DNA from 2 places in the Candidatus Pelagibacter sp. PS_37 genome. Region 2 is predicted to be linked to the other one. Evidence: riboswitches for the same ligand, from Rfam matches in the RefSeq annotation. Region 2 holds a riboswitch; the other holds the start of a gene.

Evidence for each region. A riboswitch is a leader RNA that binds a small molecule or an ion and turns the genes downstream of it on or off. The one in region 2 is predicted to bind S-adenosylmethionine.
Region 1: another riboswitch for S-adenosylmethionine. It lies ahead of AC5SL9_RS01760 (homocysteine S-methyltransferase family protein); the one in region 2 lies ahead of AC5SL9_RS03960 (homocysteine S-methyltransferase family protein).

The regions. Positions count from the first base shown of each region.
Region 1 covers NZ_CM182067.1:334,404-338,897, forward strand. Annotated here, with positions in the region: gene AC5SL9_RS01755 (DMT family transporter) at 1-694, shown strand, start outside; gene AC5SL9_RS01760 (homocysteine S-methyltransferase family protein) at 687-1,595, opposite strand; SAM riboswitch class V at 1,605-1,668, opposite strand; gene AC5SL9_RS01765 (2OG-Fe(II) oxygenase family protein) at 1,757-2,347, opposite strand; gene AC5SL9_RS01770 (sulfite exporter TauE/SafE family protein) at 2,377-3,123, opposite strand; gene AC5SL9_RS01775 (molybdenum cofactor synthesis domain-containing protein) at 3,142-3,642, shown strand; gene AC5SL9_RS01780 (DUF1244 domain-containing protein) at 3,643-3,888, opposite strand; partial or broken gene AC5SL9_RS01785 (DUF779 domain-containing protein) at 3,979-4,140, shown strand; gene msrQ (protein-methionine-sulfoxide reductase heme-binding subunit MsrQ) at 4,137-4,494, opposite strand, start outside.
Region 2 covers NZ_CM182067.1:745,160-749,653, forward strand. Annotated here, with positions in the region: gene AC5SL9_RS03950 (NAD(P)/FAD-dependent oxidoreductase) at 1-336, opposite strand, end outside; gene AC5SL9_RS03955 (OsmC family protein) at 454-1,005, opposite strand; SAM riboswitch class V at 1,010-1,074, opposite strand; gene AC5SL9_RS03960 (homocysteine S-methyltransferase family protein) at 1,078-2,139, opposite strand; SAM riboswitch class V at 2,209-2,273, opposite strand; gene AC5SL9_RS03965 (DUF1737 domain-containing protein) at 2,569-2,775, opposite strand; gene AC5SL9_RS03970 (hypothetical protein) at 3,217-4,182, shown strand; gene AC5SL9_RS03975 (DUF1737 domain-containing protein) at 4,280-4,351, opposite strand; gene AC5SL9_RS03980 (hypothetical protein) at 4,364-4,494, opposite strand, start outside.

The DNA.
Region 1 (4,494 bases), 410 kb from region 2:
CAAAGATTGGTATTGGTTTGCTATAATAGGATTTGTCAATTTGGTATTACCTTTTTTCTTAATAGCTTACGGTGTGAAATCTGTACAAAGTAATTTGGCAGCAATCTTAATGTCAACAACACCCTTGAGTTCAACAATATTGGGTCACTTTTATACAAAAAATGAAAAGTTCAATTTAGTTAAAACTTTTGGAATACTAATTGGTTTTTCAGGAATTATTTATTTGTTTTCAGATAATCTATTAATAAATGATAGTAATTTTATTTCTGCGTTATTAATATTACTTGGGTCAACTTGTTATGTTATTGGAGGAGTTTTAACTCTTAAAATTAGTAAGAAAAAGAATGAAAATGTAACAGGCTCTATATTAATTTGGGCTGTCCTAATCTTAATACCATTTGTTTATTTTATTGAAAAACCATGGAACTCGGTTCCAAGCGTTGAATCTACAATATCAGTAGTTTATCTAGGAATGGTTTCAACAGGTGTTGCTTGGTTGCTAAGATTTAAAATTCTAAAAGATAATGGTCTTATATTTCAATCACAAGTCTCTTACTTAATTCCAATATTCGGTACTATATTGAGTTATATTTTTTTAAAAGAAATAATAACACCTAAAATTTTATTATCTTTATTAGCAGTCGTTGTTGGAATTTACTTTGTTAAAAAAGCAGATCAAAAAAAGACTACTTAAACTGAACCATTTCTTTAATATGAGAAGGTCTCGTTTCGCAACATCCACCTAAAATAGTAGCACCAGCATTTTTAAATTTTTTAACAAAATTTGCCATCAATTCAGGTGTTAAATCTTTTCTTTGACCCAAAAATTCATTTGGGTTACCAGTTTTACTGACATTATAACTATTAGTATAACCATCTTTAGGATTAGTTGTCACAAAAGCATTAAGCTTAAATCCAAATGGAACACCTAAATTTTTTACTTCTTCTAAATTTTCATAAAAGTTTTCAGGAGAAACACAGGATAAAATTAATCCTAGTAAATTATTATGATTAATATTGTTAATAATATCTGATATTTTTTCACCACTTGGAAGATTTATTCCCTCAGAAATGTGAGCACCTATTAAGTATGGCTTATTAAATTCTTCAATTGCTTCAATTGCTAATTTAAACTCTTTTACACTAGATAAAACATCTAAGTAAAAAAAATCAATATAAGGATCTAATAATTTTGCTTGATCATAAAAGTTTTGCTTAATTTCATCATCTGGTCTTGTATCTTCTTCGTATGTTAAATATTGAGGTGGAAGACCGCCTGCAATTAACACATTAGGATATTGTTCTTTAGCTTTCTTAGCTATTTCACCAGCTTTTTTGTTTAAGTATTCAAACTTATCTTCAATTTTATTATCACGTAATCTTATTCGTCTTGTAGTAAAGGTTGCTGTAACAATAACTTCAGCACCCGCTTTAATAAAGTCTAAATGTGTGTCTAGTAAGAGTTGATGGTATTCTTCTTTTAAAACAGCATTTGCACTCCACAATGTGCCGTTTGGCTTCATACCACGAGCTAACAATTCTTGTCCCATACCACCATCTAAAATTCGTGTTGTTTTAAAAAAATTAATATCCATTTTTATTCCTTACTTTTTTAGTGCCTTAGCTCTATGCCAGGTGCACAATACAGTTCAACTACCTTTACCAATTATATAATGATTTCCTTTTTAGCAGTTAGTACCTGCAATATGGATCAAATCGGTTAACTATTTATATATCTATTAGACTGATTAGTAAATCACTTCTTGAATAATATTTTAGCATTAAATGAGAAGGATCTTCTCTCACCATCAACGTTAAATGGATAAGCTGTGTGCATTAAATAATTTGGAAAAATCAATAGGTCTCCTAATTTAGGGTTTAAATTATAGATACTTTTACTTAAAAAGTTTTTTTGACCATTAATAAAATCAATAGTTCCATTAGTTTTAATCTTTTTATTCTTAACTAGTTTATTTTGATTCATATTTTTTGGGATTTTAAGATAGCCAACACCTGACAGTTGTCCTTCATGATAATGAATTGGATTATATTCATTTTTTAATTGCCTAACCACCCATAGATTTATTATCTTAATTTCTTTAATTTTTTTAACACCTGACTTATCAAGGTAAACTTTAATATTTTTTATTAATTTTTTAGACAAACTCTTATTAATTAAAGTTTTAGGTATCTTAATTTCATTCTTAATTTGACTTGCAAGTTTAGGGCTATAATCATTTTTTTTAGATAATTGGGACTTATCAACGTGATTATTTAATATAGTAATAATTTTTTTGGATAACTTTGTTTTTCCTATAGTGGGTCCAAATGCTCTAAATGTTTTCATAATCTTTCTATAATAATTTAATACTTCTGTTATGCAAACAACTTCAGTCCCATTCGAATAGCGACAAATATGACAAGTCCCGATGTGACTAGAGCTAATATTCTTGCAGGAAAAATTTTAAGATTTAAATAGTTTCCAAGCTGGCCGCCTATTAAAACAAACAGAAATAATGGCCAATAATCATAAATTCCATTTATTGTTGATGCCTTTGTAAATTGGCCAGCAAGTCCTGATAAAGAATTAATCAGTATGAATAATGATGCTGCTGTTGCAATGTTTTTTGCTTTATCTACTCTAATTAATAACAATATAGGGCTTAAGAAAATTCCACCACCAATTCCAACTACACCAGACACAAATCCAACAGATGCACCAATTAATATCGATAATATTTTTGGTATCTTGTTATAAACTTCAATTTTTTGATCAAAAGATTGAAATTTCATGAGAAGTAGAACTCCTGCTAGTGCTAAGACTAAAAAAAGTAAAATTTCAAAAATTTCTTTATCTACCGATAAAGATCCTCCTATGAATGCAAGTGGCACAGATGATATCAAATATGGGGTAAGGATCTTAAAATTGATATTTCCAGCTTTAATATAATTTATACAATTTCCTGATACGACAATAATATTACAAAAGAGAGCAATTACAGGAAAGATCAAGTAAGGAATATCCCAAATTAATAGAAGGGCTAGATAGGTAGAGCCACCACCAAAGCCAACACTTGAATATAAAGTTGCTGTTAGAAGAAATAAAAATGATAATATAATCATAATAATTATTTTAAATTTATGATTGTAAATATAGCACTTTTAACTGTTACGGACACCAGAACTTTTGAGAACGATAAGTCCGGTGCGATCTTAGTAAAAAAAATAGAAGAGGCTAAACATAAATTAATAGATAGAAAAATTTGTAAAGATAACAAAGATGACATCATTAAAATCCTTAAAGATTGGATTAATCAATCAGAAATAGATGTTGTAATTACAACAGGGGGCACTGGGCTTACAGGTCGAGATATTACACCAGAGGCAGTAAACGAGATAGCTGACAAGCATATTCCAGGTTTTGGAGAGGTGTTTAGAACAATAAGTTTAAAAACAGTTGGTACATCTGCCATTCAATCTAGAGCTTGTGCAGTACTAGCTAATGGCAAATATGTATTTGCTTTGCCAGGTTCTTCAGGGGGAGTAACGGATGCCTGGGATGGAATTTTAAAACATCAGTTAGATATAAATCATAAACCTTGTAATTTTGTAGAACTTTTTCCAAGGCTTAAAGAAAAATAATTATTTTTGATATTTTTCTTTCCACTCAGTATAAGGCATACCATAAACATGCTCACGTGCATCTAAGTCTGAAATTTCAATACCTTTTTTCTCTGCTTCTTCTCGATACCATTTTGATAAACAGTTTCTGCAAAAGCCAGCAAGGTTCATAATATCTATATTTTGAACATCTTTTCGTTCATCTAGATGTTTGAGCAATCTTTCAAATGTAGCAGACTGTAATTCTTTTTTTATATTATTATCCATAACTAAATTATTAGACACATTTCAATTAAGCACAAGATGTAGACTATATTCAATCTTAAGTAGAAAATAATAATATAATTAATGGATCTTTTTTACATAAGTGAAACTCAACATGAAGCATGGAAAAATACAGATTTAATTATTGATTGCATTCAAGGTATGGGTGGAATGTTTTCACTTGATAATGGAACTGGCAGAAGATTTTTAACAAGATCTGAGATTTGCGTTCCTGAAAAAAAATCAATTAATTAATTAAATTTCATTTTAACTCTTAGTGTAAGTAAAATTACTATAATAATAAGATAAATCAAAGGTTCAACTGTAACTACTTTAACTAACCATAAGTAGTGAATAATTCCTAATAAAGAAATTATATAAACAAGCTTGTGTAGTTTTTTCCACTTGTCTCTCAATAACCTTATCATTCGTTTAGATGAAGTAAGAGCAAGTGGCACTAATAAAAGCCAAGCTAAAAATCCAGCAAATATAAATTTCTTTTTTATAATATCATCACCAATACTAGACCAATCAAAACGATAATCTATTCCAACATATGTCATCATGTGTGCTGATGCATAAAAAAAAACAAACAAGCCAAACATTCTC
Region 2 (4,494 bases):
GTTTTTAAAGAACTTTTTAGTTTCATCATTGCCGTAAATAGATTGCATCTTTTTAAAAGACATCTTACTTGGCGGCAGACAACAAAAACCTGCATTACGAGATGAAGCCCCCCAACCTATTTTTCCAGCTTCAACTAAAATGACATCTAAATTATGATTTTCTATTAAATTAATTGCACAGGATAAACCAGTGTACCCTCCACCTATTACAACAATTTCTGAGCTGATATCTTTATTAAGTTTATCTAGATTTAAATTTTCGCTTGAATGATCTTCCCAATAACTACTAACTGGGGTGTTAAATTGATAAATATCTGAATGATAAATATTTTTCATTAACAAGACCCTAGCACGCAATTAATACTTAATTCTAGTCAAACTTCTAATTTTTTAGGATTTGAAATGAACTTAAAAGACTTAAGCCCTATTTTCATAGGGCTTAAATTAGATTAGTTAAGCAGCACTTACTCTTTGCTCTATATGCTCTTCATCATTAGAACTTGAAGAAACCTTTTGGAACAATTTTATAGGAACTCCTTTTGATAAAATATCTAATACCGGGCAATGTGTATTTACCGTATCAATCAATTTATCTATTTCAGCTTTTGGTGATGAAGATTTAATATCAACAGTACCAGAGATGGATTGAAAGCCAGGTCTAGTGTTTTTATTTAAAGCTAAAAAACCCTGAAGATCTAATTCACCTTTTAATTTAACACTAACACTCTCAATATTAATACCCGCTGCTGTAGCAAATGCTTTATAGGTTATCTCCTGACACGTTGCTAACGCTGCTAATATTAACTCTACTGGGCTGGGTCCCTCATCTTTTCCACCAAAACTTTTGGGTTCATCAACAACTAATTTATGCTCTCTAAGAGTGACTACAGATTGAAGTCCTTCTTTAAGAATTGAGTTGCTTTCATATTGGACCACAGCATTTTTTGGGTTGGCTGTAAAATCCTTCTGTAGATTACTTATTGTTTCTTTTAGATTGTTACTCATTTTTTTTCTCCTGTTTTAGTGCTTCGACATATGTCAGGCGCACAATTTAGTTAAATGCCCTTCTTAATTTATTTACGCTTTGTCTCCATATTCAGTCATATGTTTTGGAATTCTTTTATTTTTTCCATACATAAAATGATTTTCCATGTTCTCTCGATATTTACTTGCTGGAACAGTTAAACCAATAGATTCAGCAACTTCCCTAATCAACATTGGGTTTGCTCCACAACATACTCCAAGGTAATTAATACCTAAGGCATAAGCATCTTTTGCAAATTTACCTATTTCATATCTATTACAAAAGTGTGGGTCCAATGCTGTTGGAAATGTTCTTCCATGAGGTGATGGACACTGACAATTACTTCTGTCTGGCAGATTAAAAAATGTTGGGTAATCTTCACTAGTTCTATAAGGAATTGGTAAAGCACCCACATGGCATTTGACTGCTTTTCTAATTTCTTTTAAAAAAGGAAACATGGTAGCAGGTCCTCTAAAACAATTTAAACCAACAACATCAGCCCCTAATTGCTCTAGCTCTTTACATGTATCAACAACTGACTTTCCATCTCTCATTTTATTCTCACCCATTGGCGAAATTGTTAATACTGTTGGAAGATTAGCTTTCTTCATTACCTCAAGTGCTTTGAAGGCCTCTTCAGCATAATAAAAAGTTTCACCAATTAACATGTCAGCACCTTCTTCTACGGCCCAACCAATCATCTCTGTAAACATTCCTTCAACTACTTTTTGAGATTGTGGATCATTATGTTTCCAGATATTTGAATTTGAAATATTACCTGCCATCAAATTTGGTTTAGACCCTTTAGGTGTATCTAGTGCTACTTTTTTTGCAATTTTTAAAGCTGAACGGTTTAGAGGTTCAAGAAGTTCTTCTTTACCAATAACACGCATTTTTTCTCTATGCCCATTATAAGTGAAAGCCTCAACAATATCCGAACCCGCATGCTGAAATTCTCTATGTAAGTTCTCTAAAACTTCAGGATGATCTAATGACACCATTGGAACAAATTCCCCTGATGACATGTAGCCACGTCTTTCTATCTCAAATAAAAAACCTTCTGCACATATAACAGGTCCTTTATCTAATCTTTCTTTTAATTTATTTGTGCTCATTTTTTTTCTCCGAGTTTTGTGGAGAAAAAAGGTCACAAAATAACAAGAGGGTTAAATCCATAGGCCTCTTTTCTCCTTTTTAGTGCTTAAGCAAATGCAGGGCGCACAATATGGTTCAACTGCCCGGCTTAATTTTATGAAAGATAAAAAAAAACCACCTGTCTAAAGCGGTGGTTTAAGCGTCGCTTTAGCAGGATTTATAACGCGCTCTGCAATTTAACTTAAATCAGCGCAACTAAATATAATCAACTTTCTCTCAAACTGTCAATTGAAAAAATAAATAATAGTTAAAATTATGAGAATAATGACAATCCAAATACTAAGATTAGTTAAGAATTGCTTTAATTTAGAATTAGATTGTAGAAAAGCTGGGAGTACTAATAAGAGTATCCCTAGCATATAAACAAAGGGTAATATCTGATCTGCCATTTATATCGATGATAGCTTCATCTTTTTGGAATACTTTTTCTGAGGTGAATTTTTTATAACTGCTTGAGCACAACGCATGACCCCTCTTTTTTTATCAAAAGTCATTTTGGGTTCACCATACAATTTCCATCCATTGGATATGGCCTCCGTGACACGATGGCAAAATTCTGAAGTGTCGTCACTTGTAATAAATCTATAACCTTTCATAATCAGACCTTAACAAGTCCTAAATCGGGTGTCTATATCTAGGACAATTATTACTTAATGAAATAATAAGATTGGTTAAGAATTTTTGTAATAGAGAATCTTTTAAATACTTTTATCAATAAATTCATATAACTCATTAAGTGTTATACTTATGTTAATTATAATCCTGTATTAAATGAAATTTAAGTCATTATTCAACTAGACAAAATCATTAATTAATATAAATGATGATGAATCAACTCCTCTTAAAACTTATTATTAAATTCTCTAGCTAGATTTTAACTTCGAATAATATAATGATTGATGAATCAACTCTCCTCAAAGTAAACTAATAAACTTATCTATAGATATATTTTTACCAACCTATTAAATCGACCTTAAGACTAAGAATCGTTCGAAATGAAAAACAATAAAAAAAACATAAAATAGGAAAATAGAAAAATGGAAATGACCTTAATATATACGATAGTAGGCTTTGCTTTAGCGGGGTACAGTGTTATTGCAAATGACTCAATTCAAACATTGGGAACTTTTATCGCGTCAAAACAAAAATGGTTTAAATGGTACACTCTTGCTAGTGCAGCATCATTTGTAATGATACTTGCTATTACTTGGGGCTGGTACAGTAATGATGGAGATATCTCTTACGGCAGACTAACAAGAATACCTTTCCAAGAAATACAATGGTATCACGCAGTGGCACCAGGAATACTTCTAGTATTAACAAGAGTAGGTATACCTGTTTCAACAACCTTCTTAGTTTTATCAGCTTTTGCATCAACGGTAGTACTTGAGAAGATGCTTATGAAAAGTGTTGTCGGCTATGGTTTAGCTGCAACGGCTGCTTATATTTGCTGGGTCGTTATTTCAAAATTTATTAATGAAAAACTAGATGAAGTTGAAGACAAATGGATTGGCTTTTGGCGTAACTCTGTTTGGGTAACTTCTGCTTGGTTATGGTGGGTTTGGTTATCTCATGATGTAGCTAACATTGCAGTTTATCTTCCAAGACAAATTGATGTTAACTTATTATTAATTGTACTAGCTTACTTTACAGCACTACTTTTTTATATCTTCTACATTCATGGTGGAACTATTCAAAAGGTTGTCTTAGAGAAAACTGGCACAAGGTACGCAAGATCAGCAACCATAATCAATATTATTTATGCTGCGGTTCTTTATTATTTTAAAGAACTTAATGACTTACCAATGTCAACAACTTGGGTGTTTGTTGGACTATTGTGTGGAAGAGAATTAGCAATCGCATCAATGAATAGTGATTATAAATTCAAATATGTGTTTCCACTAATTGGTAAAGACTTTCTTAAAATGACTATAGGATTGACGGTGTCAGTTGCAATTGTACTTGCAATTCACTACATCATTATTCCTAACAATTGGTTTTAAGGAAGTAAGACATAACATTGTAATTATTAGCTCTAAGCATTTAATTTATTGCTTAGGGCTTAACAATTTAAGCAAAATAGTTTCAAGTATTAATTATTTAAGTTGCCTCTGTAACACGATGACAAAATTCTGAAGTATCATCGTTTATAATAAATCTATAACCTTTCATCTATACTCCTTTTTAATTTTGTTTTTTATATTGTCTTCTTATGAAGATTATTATGTAAGTGAAGACAAAACCAAAGACAAATTCATCTAAAATTGATCTGTGATTACCCATACCACTTGCAAAATTCCATCTATTAGCATTAA